DNA from 2 places in the Streptomyces sp. PL-25 genome. Region 2 is predicted to be linked to the other one. Evidence: riboswitches for the same ligand, from Rfam matches in the RefSeq annotation. Region 2 holds a riboswitch; the other holds the start of a gene.

Region 1 (4,487 bases), 2.7 Mb from region 2:
GGAGACCGGCCCTAGAGCTAGCCGACCCGGTGCACCACCGCGTCGCACAGCTGGAGCAGGGCCACCTTGGCGCCGCACTCCTTCAGCGGGGCCAGCGCGGCCCGCGCCTCCTCGGCGTAGCGGACGCTGTCCCGCCGGGCCTGTTCGAGCGCGGGGTGGGCGCGCAGCGCGGCCAGCGCCTCGGCGTGCCGGGCGTCGTCGCTGAGGTCGGAGGCGAGCAGTTCGCACAGGGCGATGTCCTCGGCGAGACCCAGCCGGGCGGCGCGCTCGCGCAGCCGCAGCACCGGCAGCGTGGCGACGCCCTCGCGCAGGTCGGTGCCGGGGGTCTTGCCGGACTCCTGGGAGTCGGAGGCGATGTCGAGCACGTCGTCCGCGAGCTGGAAGGCGACACCGAGCCGCTCCCCGTACTGCGTCAGCACGTCCACGACCCGCTCGTCGGCGCCGGACATCATCGCGCCGAACCGGCACGCGACGGCCACCAGCGAACCGGTCTTTCCGCCCAGCACGTCCAGGTAGTGGTCGACCGGGTCCCTGCCGTCCTGCGGTCCGGCGGTCTCCAGGATCTGCCCGGTGACGAGCCGTTCGAACGCGAGCGCCTGGACCCGGACGGCCTCCGGGCCGAGGTCCGCGAGGATCTGGGAGGCGCGGGCGAAGAGGAAGTCTCCGGTGAGGACCGCGACCGCGTTGCCCCAGCGGGTGTTGGCGCTGGCCACCCCGCGCCGCACGGCGGCCTCGTCCATCACGTCGTCGTGGTAGAGCGTGGCCAGGTGGGTCAGCTCCACGACCACGGCCGAGGGCACGATCCCCGGCGCGTCGGGGTCGCCGAACTGGGCCGCCAGCATCACGACCAGCGGCCGGAACCGCTTGCCGCCCGCCTTCACGAGGTGCTGGGCGGCCTCCGTGATGAACGGGACCTCGCTCTTGGTGGCTTCGAGCAGCCCTTCCTCGACAGCCGCCAATCCGGCCTGGACATCGGCTTCGAGAGCCTGGTCCCGCACGCTCAGCCCGAACGGCCCGACGACGGTCACGAGGGGTCTCCTGTCTGCTGGTGTCTGCTGGCGCTTACACGGTTTGTCGATAGGTCGCTGCCATCACTCAAGTCAGCGTATCCGGTCACGTTTCGATCACCGATAGCGCCCACCGATACAGGCCAGGTGGTATCGGATCACGACCGATATGTTTTCGATCACCACATATGAACAGATATTTATCGACTTGCTCTTTCCCGCTCCTCCCCAGCCTCCCCCTTCCCCTCCTCTCACCCGTCCCGCCGCGCCCACTCTCCTTCCACACGCCCACCCGTGCCCACGTACGTACGAACAAGGCCAGGGCCTCACCGATCGTGACGGCCGTCACTTCCAGCCCTACGAGTCCGATTTACCCTTATTAGCATTTCAATTCCCCTTGGGGGCAAATGCTCCTGGCCGAATTATTCCGTGAGCTGCATCACGTGCACCGCCACCCCGCGCCACGGCCCGCCGACCCCCCGCTCCCCGTCCCCCGCAAGCGAGTTGACCCTTGGCAATCGCAAAGGATCAAGCGGCCAAAATGCCCTGGATCAAGGTCAACTAGGACGATGTATGCATCAGGTACTTGTTCGGGACATGTGCTCTCGCATACGTTCCGGGCCAGTCGAGCGGACGCCGAATCCTGCCAGCGCTCGATGACCACCCACCGACAGCTCATGGCAGGAGCGGGGGACCCAGGTAAGTCGCCGGGCCGGAGCGCCGTACGTCCTACGTCGTACGCCGCGCCGGAACGGCTCGGGGTGAAGCCGTGCTCTGAGGAGCCGGCCGGGCACCTCCCCGCCCGAACCCGACAGCTCACCTCGCAGGCGACGGAGAGGAAATCCCCATGTCTGCACGTCGTCCCAGCCGCTCCCGCGCCGCTCGTCTCGTCCGCACCCTCGCCGTCTCCGGCACCGGTGCCGCGATCCTCGCCCTGCCGCTGATCGGGGCGTCCGGCGCCTCCGCGGCCACCCCGACCGCCGCCACCGCCACCACGGCGAGCACGGTCGCCTACCCGAACAACCTGGACGGCTGGATCCGCGAGTCGCTCGCCGTCATGGCCCAGAAGGGCATCCCCGGCACGTACAACGGCATCCACCGCAATGTGATGCGCGAGTCGTCCGGCAACCCGCTGGCCATCAACAACTGGGACTCCAACGCCGCCGCGGGCATCCCCTCCAAGGGCCTGCTCCAGGTCATCCAGCCGACCTTCAACGCCTACCACGTGGCCGGCACGTCGTTCGACATCTACGACCCGGTCGCCAACATCACGGCCGCGTGCAACTACGCCGCCGCGCGCTACGGCTCCATCGACAACGTCAACAGCGCGTACTGACGGGCAGCCGCGTGCCGGCCGGCACGCGGAGGGCTCAGACGAACAGACGATCGAGGACGACGGCGACGCCGTCGTCCTCGTTCGACGTGGTGACCTCGTCGGCGACCGCCTTCAGCTCCGGGTGGGCGCCGGCCATCGCCACCCCCCGGGCCGCCCACCGGAACATGGGGATGTCGTTCGGCATGTCGCCGAAGGCGAGGGCGTCCCCGGGGCCGAGTCCCAGCCGCGCCGCGGCCAGCGCGAGACCGGTCGCCTTGGTGATGCCGCAGGGCTGGAGCTCGACGGTCCCCGGGCCCGACATGGTCACCGAGGCGAGCGGACCGACCGCGCCGCGGGCCGCCGCCGCCAGTTCGTCGTCGGACAGCCGGGGATGGCGCAGCAGCACCTTGCTGATGGGCGCGCGCCACAGTTCCTCGCGCCGCCCGACCCGCTCGGCGGGCAGCGTCGGGTGCGCCATGCGGTACTCCGGCTCGATGAGCGTGAGGCCGTCCACGCCGTCCTGGTCGACCGCCGCGTACACCTCCCCCACCTCCGCCTCGATCTTGCCGAGCGCGGTCTCGGCCGTCTCCCGGTCGAGCGTGACCGACCACAGCATGCGGTCGGCCCCGGCGTCGTAGAGCTGGGCGCCCTGGCCGCACACCGCGAGCCCGGTGCCGCCGAGGGACCTCAGCAGCGGGCGGACCCGCGGCGCCGGGCGTCCGGTGACGACGAGGTGCCGGGCACCGGCCGCCGCCGCCCGGCCGAGCGCGGCGCGGGTCCGCCCGGACACGGAGTCGTCGCCGCGCAGCAGCGTGCCGTCCAGGTCGGTGGCGATGAGGGCGTACGCGGGGGCAGCGGGTGCGGGCATGATCAGAGAATACGGATCCGCCAGGCGAGTGACGGGCGGAAACCGGACGACGTCCCTCCGCCGTGTCGCCGGGAGACTCCTCGGACACTGCCCAAGACAGCTGCCTCCCCCGTAACGTGTGGCGCGACCACATGAACGTGTGGCCAGACACCCATGTCCCCCATGGAACACCGGCACACGAAAGAGAGGCAGTACCCGATGCCCCCCTTCGAGGTCCCCGAGGGCGACCCCTTCGGTCCGCACAACCTTCCCTACGGTGTCTTCTCGCGCGCCGGGTCGCAGGAGCGGACCGTGGGCGTCCGGCTCGGCGACCATGTCCTCGACGCGGGTGCGGCGGCGCTGGCGCTCGGTTCCCCGTACGCCGCCCTGCTCGCGCGGCCGACCCTGAACCCGCTGCTCGCCGCGGGCCGCACCGCCTGGTCGGACGTGCGGCGCGCGCTGACGGCGTGGGTGACGGTGCCCGCGCACCAGGAGACCGTGGCCCCCTTCCTGCACCCGCTCTCCTCGGTGACCCTGCACCTGCCCTTCGAGGTCGCGGACTACGTCGACTTCTACGCGTCCGAGAACCACGCGCGCAACGTCGGGCAGATCTTCCGCCCGGACGCCGAGGACTCCCTCACCCCCAACTGGAAGCACCTGCCGATCGGTTACCACGGCCGCTCGGGGACGGTCGTCGTCTCGGGCACGGACGTCGTACGCCCCTCGGGACAGCGCAAGGGCCCCGCCGACCCCGCGCCCGTGTTCGGCCCCTCGGTGCGGCTGGACATCGAGGCCGAGGTCGGCTTCGTGGTCGGGGTGCCCTCGCGGGCCGGGCAGCCGGTGGCGCTGGCGGACTTCCGCGAGCACGTGTTCGGGCTGTGCCTGCTCAACGACTGGTCGGCGCGGGACGTGCAGGCCTGGGAGTACGTCCCCCTCGGCCCGTTCCTCGGCAAGTCCTTCGCCACCTCCGTGTCGGCGTGGATCACACCGCTGGACGCGCTGGAGGACGCGCGGACGGACCCGCCGCACCGCACGCACCCGCTGCTGCCCTACCTGGACGACACCGGCGAGGAGCCCGGCGGCTACGACCTGCGGATCTCCGTCGCGATCAACGGTCATACGGTGTCCGAGCCGCCGTTCTCCACGATGTACTGGACGGCCGCGCAGCAGCTCGCCCACATGACGGTCAACGGCGCCTCCCTGCGCACCGGCGACCTGTACGGCTCGGGCACGGTGAGCGGACCGGAGCCCGGCCAGCGCGGCTCGCTCCTGGAACTCACCTGGAACGGTCGCGAACCGCTCGAACTCCCGGACGGCA
Region 2 (4,487 bases):
CCGCTCTCCGCGTACCCGGCGGAGATCACGACGAGCCCCTGCACCCCGTGCTCGCCGCACTCGGCGACCGCCTCGGGGACCCGCTCGGCCGGGACGGCGACCACGGCGAGGTCGACCGGCCGGGCGATGTCCCGCACCGAGCGGTGGGCGGGCACCCCGTCGATCTCCGCGCGCTCCCGCTCGAAGGCGCGGTTGACGGCGTACAGCGGGCCGGTGAACCCGGCCTCGCGCAGATGGCCGAGGATGCCGCGGCCCACGCTCCCGGGGCCGCGGCCGACGCCGATCACGGCGACCGAGCCGGGCAGCAGCAGCCGCCGCACCGAGCGCCCCTCCGCGCGCTGCTCCCGCGCGCGCTGCACGGCCAGCGAGCGGTCCGTCGGCTCGATGTCGAACTCCAGTCGGACGACACCGTCCTCGAAGCTGCGCTTCTGGGTGTACCCGGCGTCGGTGAACACCTTGATCATCTTGGTGTTCGCGGGCAGCACCTCGGCGGAGAAGCGGCGGATGCCGCGCTCGCGGGCGACGGCCGCGATGTGCTCCAGCAGGGCGGAGGCGACCCCGCGGCCCTGGTGGGCGTCCTGCACCAGGAAGGCGACCTCGGCCTCGTCGGCGGGCGCCGGGCCGGGCGCTCCGGCGGGGCCGATGCGGTCGTAGCGTACGGTGGCGATGAACTCGCCGCCGACGGTGGCCGCGAGCCCCACCCGGTCCACGAAGTCATGGTGCGTGAAGCGGTGGACGTCCTTGGCGGACAGGCGCGGGTAGGGCGCGAAGAAGCGGTAGTACTTGGACTCGTCCGACACCTGCTCGTAGAAGCTGACCAGCCGGTCGGCGTCCTCGGCGGTGATGGGCCGGATCCGTGCCGTGCCCCCGTCGCGCAGCACCACGTCGGCCTCCCAGTGGGCGGGGTACGCATGCCGGTCCGACGAGGTCTGCATGGGGCCCAGCGTACGGCTCGCCCCGGGCGGCGGCGCGAGGCGGTGTGTGGCGTACCCACACGGTGCCGCACGTATGGGAAACTGGTCTAGACAACCTGCTACACCTGAAGGGCAGCATCACATGGCTGAGCGCCGCGTCAACGTCGGCTGGGCCGAGGGTCTCCACGCCCGCCCCGCTTCCATCTTCGTCCGGGCCGCCACGGCCGCAGGGGTCCCCGTGACGATCGCCAAGGCCGACGGCAACCCCGTCAACGCGGCCTCCATGCTGGCCGTGCTCGGCCTGGGCGCGCAGGGTGGCGAGGAGGTCGTCCTCGCCTCCGACGCCGAGGGCGCGGAGGCCGCCCTGGAGCGGCTGGCCAAGCTGGTCGCCGAGGGCCTGGAAGAGCTTCCCGAGACCGTCTGAGCGGCCGGAGGGAACACACAGCGCGTCCGGGAACCGCGTCTCCCCCTGCGGGGCGGCGCGGTTTTCGTGTGTCCGCGTGAATTCCCCGCGCGGGAAACGGAAATAGGGCGCGGATATCGGCGGAACATTCCTTCCCGGCCCCTGCCGGTCCCTGCCGATTCCTGTCGGTTCTTTTCTACGGCACGCGTGTTAATTCCGTGTGCTCGATGTGTTGACGGGATGTTTCCGGGCGCTCGCCCGCTGCGCGGCGGTCATCCGCTCGGTGTGCAGGGCGGTCAGGGCGCGGGCGCGGGCGGCGTCGCCGCGTGCCACCGCGTCGACGATCGCCCCGTGTCCGGCCCAGGTCTCGGCCGGGTCGGCGGGGTCCGGCGCCCCGTACATCCAGGTGATCTTGTGCCGCAGCTGGGCCAGGGCGGCGGTCAGCGCGGGGCTGCCGCAGGACTGGGCCAGGGTCTCGTGGAACCAGGCGGCCAGGGACCACAGCTCCTCGCCGCCCCCGCCCGCGGCCCGCTCCTGACCGAGCCTGACCAGGCCGCGCAGCACCTTCAGATGGCCCTCGGTGCGCCGCTGGGCGGCCCGCTCGGCGCCCAGCGGCTCCAGCAGCAGACGCATCTCCAGCAGGTCGGCGCCCTCCTGCTCGGTCGGCTCGGCGACGCACGCGCCCGCGTGCCGCCGGGTCACCACGAAGCCCTCGGCCTCCAGGGTGCGCAGGGCCTCGCGCACCGGGACGCGCGAGACGCCGTAGCGGCGGGCCAGGACCTCCTCGGTGAGCCGGCTGCCGCGCTCGTGCACCCCGGCGACGATGTCGTCCCGGATCGCCGTGCACACCGAGTGCGCCGGAACACGCATGTCCGACCTCCGTATCCCGTCCCGTGACCGTGGCCGTGCCCATGGCCGTGGCGCGCCCGTGGCGGACACGCCGCGGACGCGCATTCCGACGACTCTAGAACAATGCGCGGGAATTTCCGACGGCGTGACGGAATCCAGGGATATTTTTTGGACAGCCGGGATGCAGTGCGGCGGAGAAGAATACGGAGCGTGCCCGGAGCCGGAATTCAGACCTGCACGCCGTGCGTGCGGAGGTAGGCGATCGGGTCGACGTCCGAGCCGTACTCCGCGCCGGTGCGCGCCTCGAAGTGCAGATGCGGACCGGTGACGTTGCCCGTGGAGCCCGACACCGCGATCTGCTGGCCCGCGACGACCTGCTGGCCCACCGTGACCCCGATGGACGACAGATGGCCGTACTGGGTGTACATGCCGTCGGCCATCCTGATGACGACCTGGTTGCCGTACGCCCCGCCCCAGCCGGTCTCCACCACCGTGCCGACGCCGACCGCGTGGACGGGGGTGCCGGTCGCGGCGTGGAAGTCGATGCCGGTGTGCGAGCCGGAGGACCACAGCGAGCCGCCGGTCTTGTAGCCGGTGGAGACGTAGGAGCCGGCGATGGGCGGCACGAAGGTGTTGAGGCGCTTGCGCTCGGCCTCGCGGTCGGCCCGCTCCTTGGCCTCGCGCGCCTGCTCGGCGCGCTCGGCGGCCAGCTTGCGCGCGGCCTGCTCGGCCTGCTTCTGCTGGGCGGCCTCCCACTGGGCGGCGGCCTGCGCGTCGACCCGCTCGGCGACGGTGTCGCCGAGGCTGATGACCGGGGTGAGGCCGGTGTCCGCGGGGGCGGGGGTCTCTGCGGCGAGGGCCGGGGAGGCGGCGAGGGTGCCGATGACGCCGGTGGTGGTGAGGGCAGCGACACCCGCCGCGCGGGCGGTGGTGCGCTGCACTCGGCCGGGACGGCGGTGCTTCCCGGTGGCGCGCGTGAACGCCATGTGGTGGCTGGTCCTTTCCTTCCCTCTCGCCTACCGGGTTAGCTGACGGGTTCGGAACAGGAAGGTCTCCTACGGGTGCCGTGCGCGGCGCACGGTGCCCGATTCACCCCAGGGACTGAGTGGGTCCCCGGCTCCCCTGGCTCGCGCCGTACGGGGACTCGGCGATGACTGTCCGGTGCCGCGGCTGCGGCGCACTGCCCGACGAACAGCCGGACCGACGCTAGACGGGGCCGTGTTCCGCGCCCAAACGGATCCGGGTTTTTGTAGCGCACGCCACAGGGCAGACAGGGCGCCTCCTGCCCAATACGGACATGCCGGGGCCCCGGTGACGCTCCGGTCACCGGGGCCCCACGCGCGCGCGTGCCGCGCGGTGCGTCCTACTCGGCGGCGACCACGGTCACCGGGCCGACGCCGAGCGCCTCGACCGGCTCCTTGATCTGCGCCGCGTCCCCGACGAGCACCGTCACCAGGCGGTCCACCGGGAAGGCGCTGACGACCGCGGCGGTCGCCTCCACCGTGCCGGTCTGCGCGAGCTGCTGATAGAGCGTCGCCTGGTAGTCGTCGGGCAGGTGCTGCTCGACCTGGTCGGCGAGTGTGCTCGCCACGGCGGCGGCCGTCTCGTACTTGAGCGGCGCCACCCCCACCAGGTTCTGCACGGCCACGTCCCGCTCGGCCTCGGTGAGCCCCTCGGCGGCGAGCTTGCGCAGCACCGTGAAGAGGTCGTCCAGGGCCGGTCCGGTGTTCGGCGTGTCGACCGAGCCGCTGATGGCGAGCATGGCCGCGCCGGTGCCGTCGGGCGCCGAGCGCAGCACCTGGCCGAAGGACCGCACGCCGTAGGTGTAGCCCTTCTCCTCGCGCAGGACGCGGTCCAGACGGGAGGTCAGGGTGCCGCCCAGGCAGTAGGTGCCGAGCACCTGGGCGGGCCACACGCGGTCGTGCCGGTCGGGTCCGATCCGGCCGATGAGCAGCTGGGTCTGGACGGCGCCGGGGCGGTCCACGATCACCACGCGGCCGGTGTCGTCGGCGGTGACCGGCGGCACCGGACGCGGCTCGGCCGGCGAACCGGTCCAGGCGCCCAGGGTCTCGCCGAGCAGCTCGTCGAGGTCGATGCCGGTGAGGTCGCCGACGACGACCGCGGTGGCCGTGGCGGGGCGCACGTGCCGGTCGTAGAAGGCGCGGACGGCGGCGGCGTCGACGGCGGCGACGGTCTCCTCGGTGCCCTGGCGCGGGCGCGACATGCGGGCGGTGGCCGGGAACAGCTGCCGGGACAGCTCCTTGGCGGCGCGGCGGGAGGGGTTGGCCAGCTCGTGCGGGATCTCGTCGAGCCGGTTGCGC

The links. A riboswitch is a leader RNA that binds a small molecule or an ion and turns the genes downstream of it on or off. The one in region 2 is predicted to bind cyclic di-AMP.
Region 1: linked by a shared signal. The riboswitch ahead of R4Z62_RS13695 (transglycosylase SLT domain-containing protein) and the one ahead of R4Z62_RS25780 (M23 family metallopeptidase) in region 2 are both predicted to bind cyclic di-AMP.

The regions. Positions count from the first base shown of each region.
Region 1 is NZ_CP136997.1:3,079,910-3,084,396, forward strand. Features, by position in the region: gene R4Z62_RS13690 (polyprenyl synthetase family protein) at 18-1,028, opposite strand; cyclic di-AMP (ydaO/yuaA leader) riboswitch at 1,663-1,852, shown strand; gene R4Z62_RS13695 (transglycosylase SLT domain-containing protein) at 1,855-2,343, shown strand; gene R4Z62_RS13700 (HAD-IIB family hydrolase) at 2,378-3,190, opposite strand; gene fahA (fumarylacetoacetase) at 3,389-4,487, shown strand, end outside.
Region 2 is NZ_CP136997.1:5,759,076-5,763,562, reverse strand. Features, by position in the region: gene R4Z62_RS25795 (bifunctional acetate--CoA ligase family protein/GNAT family N-acetyltransferase) at 1-935, opposite strand, end outside; gene R4Z62_RS25790 (HPr family phosphocarrier protein) at 1,057-1,338, shown strand; gene R4Z62_RS25785 (GntR family transcriptional regulator) at 1,528-2,187, opposite strand; gene R4Z62_RS25780 (M23 family metallopeptidase) at 2,394-3,152, opposite strand; cyclic di-AMP (ydaO/yuaA leader) riboswitch at 3,165-3,326, opposite strand; gene R4Z62_RS25775 (M16 family metallopeptidase) at 3,530-4,487, opposite strand, start outside.